Regions from separate parts of the Alteromonas sp. MmMcT2-2 genome, predicted to be linked through region 4. Evidence: predicted binding sites of a transcription regulator. Region 4 holds the regulator's gene; each other region holds the start of a gene.
The links. Region 4 encodes FliA, which starts transcription of late flagellar genes. Its sites were predicted from a motif close to CTAAAGNTNNNNNNNNNNNNGCCGATA; they were not measured.

Region 1: the regulator FliA is predicted to act here: its motif matches at 1,395-1,421, upstream of MHM99_RS12825 (VC2046/SO_2500 family protein).
Region 2: the regulator FliA is predicted to act here: its motif matches at 1,658-1,684, upstream of MHM99_RS20395 (flagellin).
Region 3: the regulator FliA is predicted to act here: its motif matches at 1,232-1,258, upstream of MHM99_RS02350 (DUF3530 family protein).

The regions. Positions count from the first base shown of each region.
Region 1 is NZ_JAKRFA010000020.1:63,303-66,486, reverse strand. Features, by position in the region: gene MHM99_RS12830 (response regulator) at 1-1,332, opposite strand, end outside; gene MHM99_RS12825 (VC2046/SO_2500 family protein) at 1,454-2,008, shown strand; gene MHM99_RS12820 (rhodanese-related sulfurtransferase) at 2,158-3,153, shown strand.
Region 2 is NZ_JAKRFA010000081.1:424-3,607, reverse strand. Features, by position in the region: gene MHM99_RS20395 (flagellin) at 572-1,396, opposite strand; partial or broken gene MHM99_RS20390 (flagellin) at 2,087-2,798, opposite strand.
Region 3 is NZ_JAKRFA010000002.1:43,359-46,542, forward strand. Features, by position in the region: gene rapA (RNA polymerase-associated protein RapA) at 1-429, shown strand, start outside; gene rluA (bifunctional tRNA pseudouridine(32) synthase/23S rRNA pseudouridine(746) synthase RluA) at 479-1,195, shown strand; gene MHM99_RS02350 (DUF3530 family protein) at 1,345-2,232, shown strand; gene MHM99_RS02355 (hypothetical protein) at 2,375-2,698, shown strand; gene MHM99_RS02360 (MFS transporter) at 2,742-3,184, shown strand, end outside.
Region 4 is NZ_JAKRFA010000007.1:101,378-104,561, reverse strand. Features, by position in the region: gene MHM99_RS06435 (MinD/ParA family protein) at 1-755, shown strand, start outside; gene MHM99_RS06430 (RNA polymerase sigma factor FliA) at 752-1,483, shown strand; gene cheY (chemotaxis response regulator CheY) at 1,520-1,903, shown strand; gene MHM99_RS06420 (protein phosphatase CheZ) at 1,938-2,693, shown strand; gene MHM99_RS06415 (chemotaxis protein CheA) at 2,706-3,184, shown strand, end outside.

The DNA.
Region 1 (3,184 bases), on a different contig from region 4:
AGCATTGAGGGCTTGCGCATCCAGCATGTTTAGACTGTTTTGGTCGAGCTCATCCTGTCTTGAAGTTAAAAGTGCATTCAACTGTAGCGCATCATCAAACTCACCCAGTTTATACATAACGTTAATACTGTCAGGAATAAACGCGGTAGGAACTTCCGTGTACTTATCATCAAGAAGCGTTTGTGACGTTGTTAAGTGGCGTTTGGCATCAATCAGTTTGCCGTCTATAGCGCTAATTCTAGCGTTGACGATTGTGCCAAATATATCTACGTCAAAATCTCTGTCCATTTTTTGAAGATGTTCATCAAACTTTCCTCGTTGCAGGGTAAGTAATGCTTCTTGCTGATACTTATTGCGCTGGCGCTTGTCGTCTGCAAACTCTGCGACATCTAAAAGGCTTCGGATAATACCGCACCAGTGTAAACTTGTTTTGTGAACGGTTCGTTTTGATAAATCCCAGATCGCTTGGCTTGAACTCGCTGCCAGCACTAAATCGTCATTTTGCCGACCTATTTCACAGGCTTTGAAATGCCTGGGTAAGGAGTAGGGTGACAGTTTTATTGCTTCTTTTATTGCATCTAGTGCTTTGTCGCCAGCTGTGGTGGCTTGGTGTGCTTGCGCAAGAATATCGTGGGCGTCTGCATTGAACCGGTTACGCTTTAGCGTTCTCTTGGCAATTGAAATCGCTTTCTCATATTCCTTTAAAAGCAAGTAAGTTTTTCCAATAGCTATTTGTGCCCACAGCACGGGTTTTCCGTCAATGTAGTCACGTAACACATCTAGCGATTTATCGGGTTGCTTTATACGCCAGTATAGCTCGACTAATAGCTGTTCACAGTGACCTTTATAGTGGGAAGGGGAGTCAAGTAACGCTTCGATATGGTCGATCGCACTGTTTATTTCACCCTGTTCAACGAGACTAAACGCTTGCTGGAGAAACTGTCTTTTCTGCCACGCACGAACAATACGAGATTTCAGCTGAACTTGAGAAAAGGGCTTAATTAAAAAATCATCGGGTCTACGTTCAATACTGCCCAACACTATCGGTCGAGCGCTATCTGCGCTTATCAGAATGAACACCGATGTGGGACTGATAAGCCTTCGAGTGCGCAACTCTTCAATGAGCTCATAGCCATTTTTGTTGTCAGCTCCCAAATGTAGATCACAAATGACAATATCAAACTTATGCTTTTTACATAGTGATACCGCTTGTTCAGCAGATGACTTCGTAACTACATCAGATGCGCCCATCGAATGCATCAGCCCCTTTAATAAAAGAAGGAAAGGGCGTTGGTCTTCAACAATCAGTACTTGTTTGTTGCTAAATTGCATTTCAAATCCATGAATGAGCGCGCGATTACTTTATAGGAGTATATCTAATTTTAGATAATAAGCTTAAGAAAAACATTATCTTGCCGAAAACATAAGTATACATATGAAGTTGTAAATAAGAATGTCGCAAGAAACTGTCGAAGCTCGTGAGCAAATACCTATTGACCCCAGTATATACTGGGAGCGCAGTGGTGTGCTTGCTAAAGCATCTGCGCAGGGAGCGTTGTTCTCTTTATATCTTGCTATGCAGCAACATAGTGTTGCCGAGCCATTTGAAATTGAAGCGGTAGCGTCAGAATCTGATGATAAAAGCAGCATCGAATCCAAGCTTGCATCGTTAAATTATTATAGAAGGCCATCGCTAGCTGCTAATGAAAGCGAATGGGGCAGAATGCGCGTTTTGTCTGAGTTAGTATCTCAAGACTATGCGGCAGCAAGGTTATATTTAAGTATGAATCCCTCTCCACTTTCACAAACTGATGATGCTAAACGTCTACCCGACGATGTAGTAGATAATTGTAGTTTGGCAACACAAAAGCGGTTGAAAAAGGAATACACTAACACCGTGAAGGAAGATAATACGCTGCTATACGATATCCTTTCATCACAAGATAAAGAATTCCATTCACAACAAGAAAATTCGTCACACTTCACATCTTTTGAGAATATTGCATAGCAGTTTTTTCAATTCGTTGTTGCGGACTAAGTTTGGGTTGACGGAGGAGCGCTAATTCGTATCCGCCCTAGTTTTTATAATTCCTTTTTGTTATATTGCGCGCCGCATTTTTGCACTGGTCTTACGCTCCAATCAGCAAAGGTTAAAATATGTCTAAATATATTGTATGCGCAATGTATAAATTTGTTGCGCTTGAAAACTTCAAAGAAATCCGCCACCCGCTTCTCGAAACAATGGAAGCTAATGGCATTAAAGGTACACTTCTTCTTGCCCACGAAGGGATAAACGGTACGGTTTCTGGTACTCGCGAAGGTATCGACGCATTACTTGCTTATTTAAACAGCGACGAGCGTATTAATCCTATTTCTTGCAAAGAGTCTCTTCACGATGAACAGCCGTTCTATCGCACCAAGGTAAAACTGAAAAAAGAAATTGTGACCATGGGCGTTGAGGGTATCGACCCTCGCAAAACCGTTGGTACTTACGTAAAACCTAAAGACTGGAACGCACTTATTAGCGACCCAGATGTTACGGTTATTGACACGCGAAACGGTTATGAAATTGAAATTGGTACGTTCAAACACGCTATCGACCCTAAAACCGAAACGTTTCGTGAGTTTCCTGAATACGTAGCGAAAGAGCTCGACCCGTCAAAAAATAAAAAAGTGGCTATGTTCTGCACCGGTGGTATTCGCTGTGAAAAATCGACGGCTTACTTGAAAGAGCAGGGGTTTGACGAGGTTTATCACTTAGAAGGCGGTATTCTACAGTACCTTGAAGATGTACCGAAAGAAGAGTCGTTGTGGGAAGGCGATTGCTTTGTATTCGATAATCGCGTTGCAGTTAACCACGACTTAGAGAAAAGCCATTATGAGCAGTGCTACGCGTGCAGACTTCCAATTACTGAAGAAGACAAGCAGAGTGATAAGTATGAGCCGGGTGTTAGCTGCCCACACTGCTTTGGTACCCATACCGACGATCAAATTGCTCGCTTTAGAGAACGTGAAAAACAGGTTCAGCTGGCAAAAGAGCGTCAACAAGAGCACGTAGGAACGGAAGCGCGTTTGACCATGGAACAAAAGCGTCAGGAAAAAGCAGAAGCTCAACGTTTACGCGCACTTAAAGCAAAAGAAAATCAGGCGTAGACAGCTAGAAAGAAGGGCGTTACACTCGTGC
Region 2 (3,184 bases), on a different contig from region 4:
CACCGCTCTCAACTTCTTTAGCATTTTTTTGTTATTTTTCTAATCAACTCTTACCTCACTGATTTTTAAGGGGGTTATTACGAGTAATAAATGTTCATTATGAGTCGAGTAACACATTCAAGATTCGATAGGTGTGGCTTTACGCTAACGTATGTTTTTTATAGAGTGTTTTTTATAGAGAGCAACAATAGATACCTACACTATTATCGGTACTTGCTTTTTTGAACGGGCAGATGATATTACGCCACCGATTTTAAGTCGAAGTGGTGCGTATTTTGCTAGATTCTATTTGAAGCGGTTGATGCTCAACTAAATTTTCGTTTGGCAGGGTATTTCGGTAACAATTAAAAAAACCGAGACATGATGTCCCGGCCAAATTGCTCTAGTTAGGAGATTGAGCAAACTCTGTTTAAGTCTACAAACAAATATTTATTATGATGAGCTGGCCTCTCAACCAAAACTTCTGATTTATGTTAGTAGGCTATTTTGTATGATGACGGCCTTTATGGCCGTCATTTTCAATTAGGAACGACCTCTCAACTTCTTTTCATTATTTTAGATGCCTACCTTATTAACCGCCTAATAAAGATAATGCAGCTTGGGGACGCTGATTAGCCTGAGACAATATTGTCGTCGTAGCTTGTTGTAATATCTGATTACGGGTCAATTCTGCCGTTTCTGCGGCAAAGTCAGTGTCTCTAATACGCGCTCTTGCCGATGAAACGTTTTCCGAAATATTAGCCAAATTTCTTATTGTAGATTGAAACCTATTTTGTACCGCGCCTAATTCAGCTCTCGTTGAACCTATTCTAGATATAGCATTATCTACGTTCGTCATAAGGGCACTAGCACCAGCGGATGTTGTTACATCGTCTGTCAACGATAGATTAGCTGCACTAAAACCAGTTCCTCCCCCAATACCAACGTCAATTGTCTGATTTTCATTGGCACCGACTAAGAAAGTAGCATTGAAACTTCCACTTAGTATCGTTAAACCACCAAACTCGGTATCTGTGCTAATCCGCGTAATCTCATCTTTGAGTGCAGTTACTTCCTGATTCAAAGCAACTCTATCAGCAGTATTATTAATGCCATTTTGCGCTTGAATAGCCAAAGTACGAATGCGTTGAAGTGCGTTAGTAGTTTCTTGTAATGCGCCCTCAGCCGTTTGTGCGAGGGATATGCCATCATTAGCATTACGCTGTGCCTGATCCAGCCCCTGTATTTGCGAAGTAAGTCTATCAGAAATTTGTAAACCAGCGGCATCGTCTGCTGCACTATTAATACGAAAACCTGATGACAGTCTTTCAAACGCCGTACTTAAGTTATTCCCTGATGTAAACAATTGACGCTGTGCGTTTAGTGACGAAACATTAGTATTTACGAACAGACTCATTTTCTTCTCCTAACTATTTAAAATATTAACGCTATTATTATTATTTTGCGCAATCTTTTTGGTATGATTCATGCTTCAAATTTAATGTCAGAATATTCTGACGTTCTATTGGCACACTACCAATAGAGCTTGCTAAAAAGAGAATATTATTCTCTTTGCTAGCTGGTGAGTTTGTGTACTCAGACATCAAACCTCTCACTACCTCCTGGCTTCACTCTCGCCAGTTAGCAGACTTAGCGCGAATCATCGACTCTTTTTATTCATCGGCTTTTCAAAAAATTACTTTAGATGTTCTTATACTGAAAAACATAAAACCTTAAACATTTGTTTTTTAACGAAAATAAAAAATCAAAAAAGTAATAAAAAGAAGTAGAAAAATAAACATTAACCTTATCTTTTGAACCTTGATAAGAAATATGTAACTTTATCTCCCCTTTGTGATAGTTATCGTCCGACAAGTGAGATTGCTTGAGCTTTTTTTATAAAAAAATACACTTTTTTACTTAGACAGGGTTGGGAGCTGGAGTCGATGTGGTTTTGGGGGGAGAAGCGACGAATACCCACATCTTATTAATATGGCCGACTATGTCGGGCTATCAGTATAATCGATAACTTATAGAAAAAGGCCAGTACATACTACTGACCTTCTTTTGCTAGAGCACTACCTCCTAGCATGACTTATGGGGATTGTTAACCTAGAAGTGATAGCGCCGCTTGAGGTCTCTGGTTAGCCTGAGACAGCACGGTTGTGCTCGCTTGCTGAATGATCTGGTTTCTGGTTAAGTTAGCGGTCTCAGCAGCAAAATCGGTATCTCTTATTTGTGCACGTGCTGCAGACACATTCTCTGATATATTGCTAAGATTTCGGTGTTACATCGGCTGCCAACGATAGGTTAGCGGCACTAAAACCAGTACCTCCTCCGATTGCCACATCAATTGTCTGATTTTCATTGGCACCAACTAAGAAACTAGCGTTGAAACTTCCACTCAGTATCGTTAAACCACCAAACTCAGTATCTGTGCTGATCCGTGTGATTTCATCTTTAAGTGCGGTGACTTCTTCATTCAAAGCCACTCTGTCAGCAGTGCTATTGATCCCATTTTGTGCCTGAACGGCAAGAGTACGGATACGCTGAAGTGCATTCGTGGTCTCTTGTAACGCACCTTCCGCAGTTTGTGCAACTGAAATACCATCGTTAGCATTTCGTCTCGCCTGATCTAACCCTTGAATTTGTGAAGTTAAACGATCTGAAATTTGCAGGCCTGCAGCATCATCGGCAGCACTGTTGATGCGGAAGCCTGAAGATAGGCGTTCAAAAGAAGTACTTAGTGAATTTCCAACATCAAAAAGCTGACGCTGGGCATTCAATGAAGATACGTTGGTGTTGACAAATAAAGACATGTTGTCTCTCCTACATTTTGATCCAGCGACGGCTGGCAATCGGGCTAACCGAAATTTTAGTATAAGTAGTCATCAAAACCTGAGGGGTAATTGATGAACTGGCTCTCTCAGAATTTGTATCGACATCAAACAGATTCCCTTTAGGATAAATTACGATATTTTGCCGATAGGCGGTAAAGTGTTGCCGTAAGGTAAAGATAAAACGCCGCATAACTAATGGATTTTTAAGGGAGAATTAGCATAAAGAATAGCTTGAGGCTTTTAGAAAAAAGTTCAAATCTAAGCCAACTGAACATAGTACTTTTAATGAGTCTTACCCAAAATATACACGACGAAAGTAGAAAGGCGCCACTGTGTCATGGCCAATAAGCAACCGTTCACTTTAG
Region 3 (3,184 bases), on a different contig from region 4:
TTTGTGCTGCAAGCGCAAGCGCCTAAAGCGCTTCAGTTGGGTCGCTTCTTACCTCAAACGCCCGTGCGAGTGTGTTTAGATGCGCAAGGAAACCCGTCTGAATTGAGCTTCGACGTTAAGCGTAAAATTGGACGTAAGATCTCGGCTCAACTTCTAAAAGCCTTGCAACAGCCGCTTGAGCTTGCCATTGAAAAGGCGCGTAAGCTTGCCCATCAGCAAGCCAACCAAAAGCAACACGACGCACTTAACAGCATGCACAGCACGCTTAACGAAGAAATACAGCGCTTACGCGATCTTCAAAAACGTAACCCTGCAGTACGTGACAGCGAAATAGAGTTTATTGAAACGCAAATGAGCGCCCTTGATAAAGTAATTCAGGATGCAGATGTTCAGCTGGACGCCATTCGTATTGTGGTAAATAACCCGTAACCTCGAAAGGTTAAACATTCAAAAGCGACTGTGAAGTAACGAGTACATAATGGCGAACCCAAGTTTTGTTTATAACCCACCGATGACACCTTATCTTGATATTTTGTATCAAGATGAGGACATGGTGGTTGCGCATAAACCTAGCGGGCTATTGAGCGTTCCGGGCAAAGCATTAGAGCACCGCGACTCGCTGATTAGCCGGGTGAACCGTGTGTACCCCACCGCCACAGTAGTGCATCGCTTAGACATGGCGACTTCGGGTATTTTGGTGCTGGCGCTTAATAAAGATAGCCATCGCCATATCTCGAAACAGTTTGAGTTACGTCAAACTAAAAAGCGCTACTTCGCACGTGTTCATGGGCATGTAGAACAAGACAGCGGAGAGGTTAACCTTCCCCTTATTTGCGACTGGCCAAACAGGCCAAAGCAAATGGTAGACTTCGAGCGCGGTAAAAAAGCCGTAACGCACTTTGACGTCATTGAGCGCACACTGGATGAAAAAGAGCGACCCTATTCTCTCGTTGCCCTTTATCCTATTACCGGTCGCTCTCACCAACTGCGAGTACATATGCTTGCTTTGGGTCACCCTATTTTGGGAGATAGACTCTATGCCCATGAAGAAGCGTTATCCATGGCGCCTCGTTTACAGCTTCATGCTGAAAGCTTGAGTCTTTCGCACCCGACACTTGGGCATTGGCTGCACTTTAATGTCGCCATCCCTTTTAGTCCGTTTTGCCCAAAGCCGCTCTCAGAAAGTATTGAGTAGCGTTCTAACGCTACTCAACTTTATCAATAGACTCCATTTTAGTTTTAACGCACCCTGCCGATAACCTTCGTATACGCTTGATGTACGAATTAATTTGATGCTGTCAAAGCTGAATAGATCCAGATTAAGGTAAAGGCAAACCACATTTTATGAAAAGGCACGCTCTCCTTTTAACATTTGCTGTTATTGTTTCGCTATTGCCTATGACAGCTCACTGTGACTTTTTCACAGATGTTAGTCACGCCTATCTGCCTGGAGAAGTGAAACCTTTGATGATTGGAGAAGTTGAATCCCCAATTATTGAAATTGAAGCGCAAACACCATTACCTTTGGGTGTGGCTATCATACTCACCGAGCCTTTTCCCTCTAGCCTTACGCTCGCGCAGGGAAATAGCCTTGCCAACATGCTTGCAGAAAAAGGCTGGAATGTAGTGATAAGTCCGTTTAATTTGCCGGTCAATGTCACTTCCCAGCAGAACCTACCTGCTGAATCTACAAACACCGACATATCAGACTCTGAAACTACGTCTATGTCAGCCCAAAATATCCACCCCAGAAGTAATCAACTTACGCAGTATCTCAATTTCGAATCAGCAACTTCAGCACTGAGTTTACAACTCAATGCATTGAATAATTATTTACAAGACAATTCAGGCTACCGTATGGTCATTGCACAAGGCATGCTGGCCACAACTTACTTGTCCGTCGTAGAGCAACAGCCTCAACTTCATCCAGACACTTTCGTAGCCATTTCACCTTTTTGGCCAGAAGAATCAACGAATACATTAGTTATAGATAATATAGCGCAGTCCAGCTTTCCAATATTGGATCTGTCACTAAGTGGATTTAACGATTGGGCGAACAGTACCACGCAAAAACGAAAGATTAGCGCAAAAAACGCACTAAAAATGCACTATCGGCAAATAATTATCCCCAGCAATTTATTAGCCTTTAGTATAAAGGAGTTTCAGAAACCCCCTCATATTCAGATAGTTGCAAATAGTACTATTGGTTGGACTCGCCACCTAGGCTGGTAATTCGATAATTTACCGATTACGCTAAATTAGTATCCAAAACAATTACCTAAATTTAATGGTGTAAATAGCAAGCCTCTGTCCTAAGCAGTAAGATTGTTATGAACTATAATACTTTTAGCAAACATAAACGGTTGAGTTACTTGTGAGTGTTCAAGATTTCGTAGATAACAAAGCAAAGCAGCTGTGTTTCTATTTGAGAGCATTTTGGCAAGGAGAGCTTCCTATCGAGGAGATCGAGCTATTCTTTTGGGATAGTATGGAAGAATGGGGGCAAATTGATTACACCTTAACGCAGCCCTACACACAAAAAGAACGAGTTTTTTGGCATTTACTTCACCAAGTGCATTATTGGAATGAAGATAAGCTAATTAACGACCAGTTTCTTGTAGATGAACTAAATAACTGCGTGAATTTCCTTGAAGGTTTGGGTCATTGCCCACTCGACTGCGTAGGCATTCGTCCATAGTAAAACTTTCACTTCAACGCGTTATTGCTTCTCACTGTGGTTCATGGCTCAATATGCTTTTGTATTCTTGCCTAAGGCCGCAGTTTTGCTCAACGCTTTAAAAACGTTTAACGACAAACGATACCTCAGTATATTTCTTTTCGGCATTTCCAGTGGCTTCCCTTGGATCATGATTGGTTCAGTGCTATCTGCTTGGCTCAAAGATGAAGGTTTGTCTCGCTCGGCCATCGGCTTATTCGGCATTATTTTCGCGACATACTCTTTTAATTTCCTCTGGTCTCCGCTTGTCGACAAAATCAAGCCCCCACTATTAGGTCAACGACGAGGTTGGATTTTCGCTATGCAAGGCTGTGTAGTTTTGCTGTGTTTAGTGATGTCTCAACTCACTGCAGACCAAGATTTGTTTTATGTTGCATTAGTCGGTTTGCTTATTGCTATTGCCTCAGCCACGCAAGATATCGCCATCGATGGTTTTCGCATTGACTG
Region 4 (3,184 bases):
ACACCGCTATCGCCATGGCGAAGCAAGGTAAACGTGTAATGGTTCTCGATGCGGACCTCGGTCTTGCTAACGTAGACGTTATGTTAGGTTTGCGTGTTGAGAAAAACTTATCCCACGTGCTTTCCGGCGAATGTACACTTGATGAAGTATTAGTGACCGGTCCGCACGGAATAAAGATTGCCCCTGCCACATCAGGTACGCAGTCGATGGCAGAATTGTCGCCAACGCAACACGCGGGCCTAATTCGTGCATTTAGTGAGCTACGCTCGCAAATTGACGTACTTATCGTTGATACAGCGGCAGGTATTTCAGACATGGTGTTGAGCTTTTCAAAAGCCTCACAAGACATCATGGTCGTTGTGTGTGACGAGCCTACTTCATTGACAGATGCGTATGCATTGATAAAAATTCTGAATAGAGAGCACGGTGTTTTCCGCTTCAAAGTTGTGGCTAATATGGTGCGCGACGTGCGAGAAGGCCAAGAGCTATTTAGTAAATTAAGCAAAGTGACAGGGCGTTTTTTAGATGTTGCACTAGAATTAGTGGCGACTGTACCGTTTGACGAGAACATTCGTAAAGCAGTGCGTAAACAAACAGCCATTGTCGATGCTTACCCAGGTTCACCGGCAGCCGTTGCAATAACACAGTTGGCAAGTAAAGCCTTAACATGGCCTATTCCAGCGCAGCCAGGTGGCCATTTAGAGTTTTTCATTGAACAATTAGTCGCAGAAAAAGCCGTAGGAAGTCAGCGTTGAACAGCAAGGCAGCCGCGTATCAACAACAAACCGATAAAGCGCAGTTAGTCGAAAGACATGCGCCATTGGTTAAGCGTATAGCGCATCACTTGATAGCGCGATTGCCTGCTAGTGTTCTTGTAAACGATTTAATTCAATCAGGCATGATTGGATTATTAGAAGCCGCGCGAAACTTTGATGGTTCAAAAGGAGCCAGCTTTGAAACGTTTGCCGGTATTCGCATTCGCGGTGCTATGCTAGATGAAATTCGCAAAGGGGATTGGACACCGCGTTCAGTCCACCGAAATGGCCGAGCGATCACTGAAGCAATTTCGCAAGTAGAAAGCGAAACAGGCCGAGATGCTAGAGATTCTGATATTGCTGATAAGCTTAATGTAAGCTTGCAGGACTATCACCAAATGCTTAATGAAGTAAATGCCGGAAAGCTGGTAGGTATTGAAGATTTAGGTGTGTCAGAAGATGTTATTTCGACAGAGCAAAATCGAGGTAGCGACGCACCACTGGAAGATTTGATGCAAGGCGCTTTCCAAAAAGCGCTTGCCCATGCAATTACGACATTACCTGAAAGAGAAGCGATTGTACTTTCGCTGTATTATGATGAAGAGCTGAACCTAAGAGAAATTGGTGAGGTTCTTGATGTAAGTGAATCGAGAGTCAGTCAAATTCACAGTCAGGCCATGTTAAAACTCAAATCACGAATGAAGTCGTGGCAAGCTGACGAAGAATAGAAATTAATAACAATTAACCCCTCACTGGAGGCTATTTTGGACAAAAGCATGAAAATTCTCGTGGTCGATGATTTTTCTACCATGAGACGTATCATCAAAAACCTACTTAAAGATTTGGGTTTTTCCAACATCCAGGAAGCGGATGACGGAAGTACTGCATTGCCTATGTTGCAGCAAGGTGATTTCGATTTCGTAGTTACCGATTGGAACATGCCTGGAATGCAGGGTATTGACTTGCTTCGCGCGATTAGAGCCGATGACAAGCTCAAGCACCTACCAGTACTTATGGTTACTGCTGAAGCGAAGAAAGAGCAAATTGTTGCCGCCGCGCAAGCAGGTGTTAATGGCTACGTTGTTAAGCCGTTCACTGCAGCAACACTTAAAGAAAAATTAGATAAAATATTCGAACGTTTAGGTTGATCCAGACGCTCACCAGAGAAATGAGGTTTACTGGATGTCAACGAATGTAAACGTTCCAATTTCGTTGGAAGAAGCAAAACAGCTTGTCACCTACCTTGAAGAGGGTGACAACGCTTCAGCCAATGCCCTACTAGAAGCGGCCTCAATGAAAGAAAACGTTGAGTTATTTGCTGAAGTAGGGAAACTGACGCGTCAGCTCCATGACGCGCTGAATAATTTCCAAATAGACGACCGCATTAAAAATCTCGCGACCGATGATATTCCCGATGCACAATCCCGCCTAACCTACGTAATTGAAGAAACTGAAAAAGCTGCTAATACTACTATGGATGCCGTTGAAGCGAGCATGCCTATAGCTGAAATGCTGTCGGCGCGCATCGAAAAGGTTATGCCTGAGTGGAAGAAGCTGATGAATCGCCAAATAGAGTTGGGTGAATTCAAGGCTTTATGCGCAGACTTAGACGAATTGTTGGAAGAAGGTTCGGCACAGTCAGCTAAACTTACACAGTTACTTACAGAAGTATTGATGGCTCAAGGTTATCAAGACTTAACTGGTCAGGTTATTCGCCGCGTTATCGACTTGGTTAAAGAAGTGGAAGACAGCTTAGTTAACATGCTTACCATGTTTGGTGAACGCGACGGTGCAGAACAAACTAAACCATCTAGCGTTAAGGCCGATAAGGTTGATGGTGTAGAGGCAGAAGGCCCTATCATTGATGCCGATAAGCGCGACGACGTCGTGTCAGGCCAAGATGATGTAGATGATCTTCTGTCTAGCTTAGGTTTTTAGGGGAGCGGGCGCATGTCGTTTGATGTTGACGAGGATATATTACAGGACTTTCTAGTTGAGGCTGGAGAGATACTTGAACAATTACAAGAACAGCTCGTTGATCTTGAGAACAATCCTGAAGATGCGGATTTGCTAAATGCAATTTTCCGTGGTTATCACACAGTTAAAGGGGGAGCAGGGTTCCTGTCTCTTACCGAGTTAGTAGAAATTTGTCACGGTGCGGAAAACGTCTTTGACGTAATGCGTAACGGTCAACGAACACTAACCCCTGAACTGATGGATATTATTCTGCAAGCCACAGATGTGGTGGTTGAAATGTTTGAACGAGTGAAAGCTCGGGATCCATTAGAGCCAGCAGATGCACACCTAGTAGACTTATTACACAAACTAAGTCGCCCGGAATCTCCAGATGAGAATATTTTTGGTGAACAAAGCGCGCCGGCGTCAGAACCTGAGCCCGCGATTGAAGAGCCAGAATTAGTTGTTGAAGA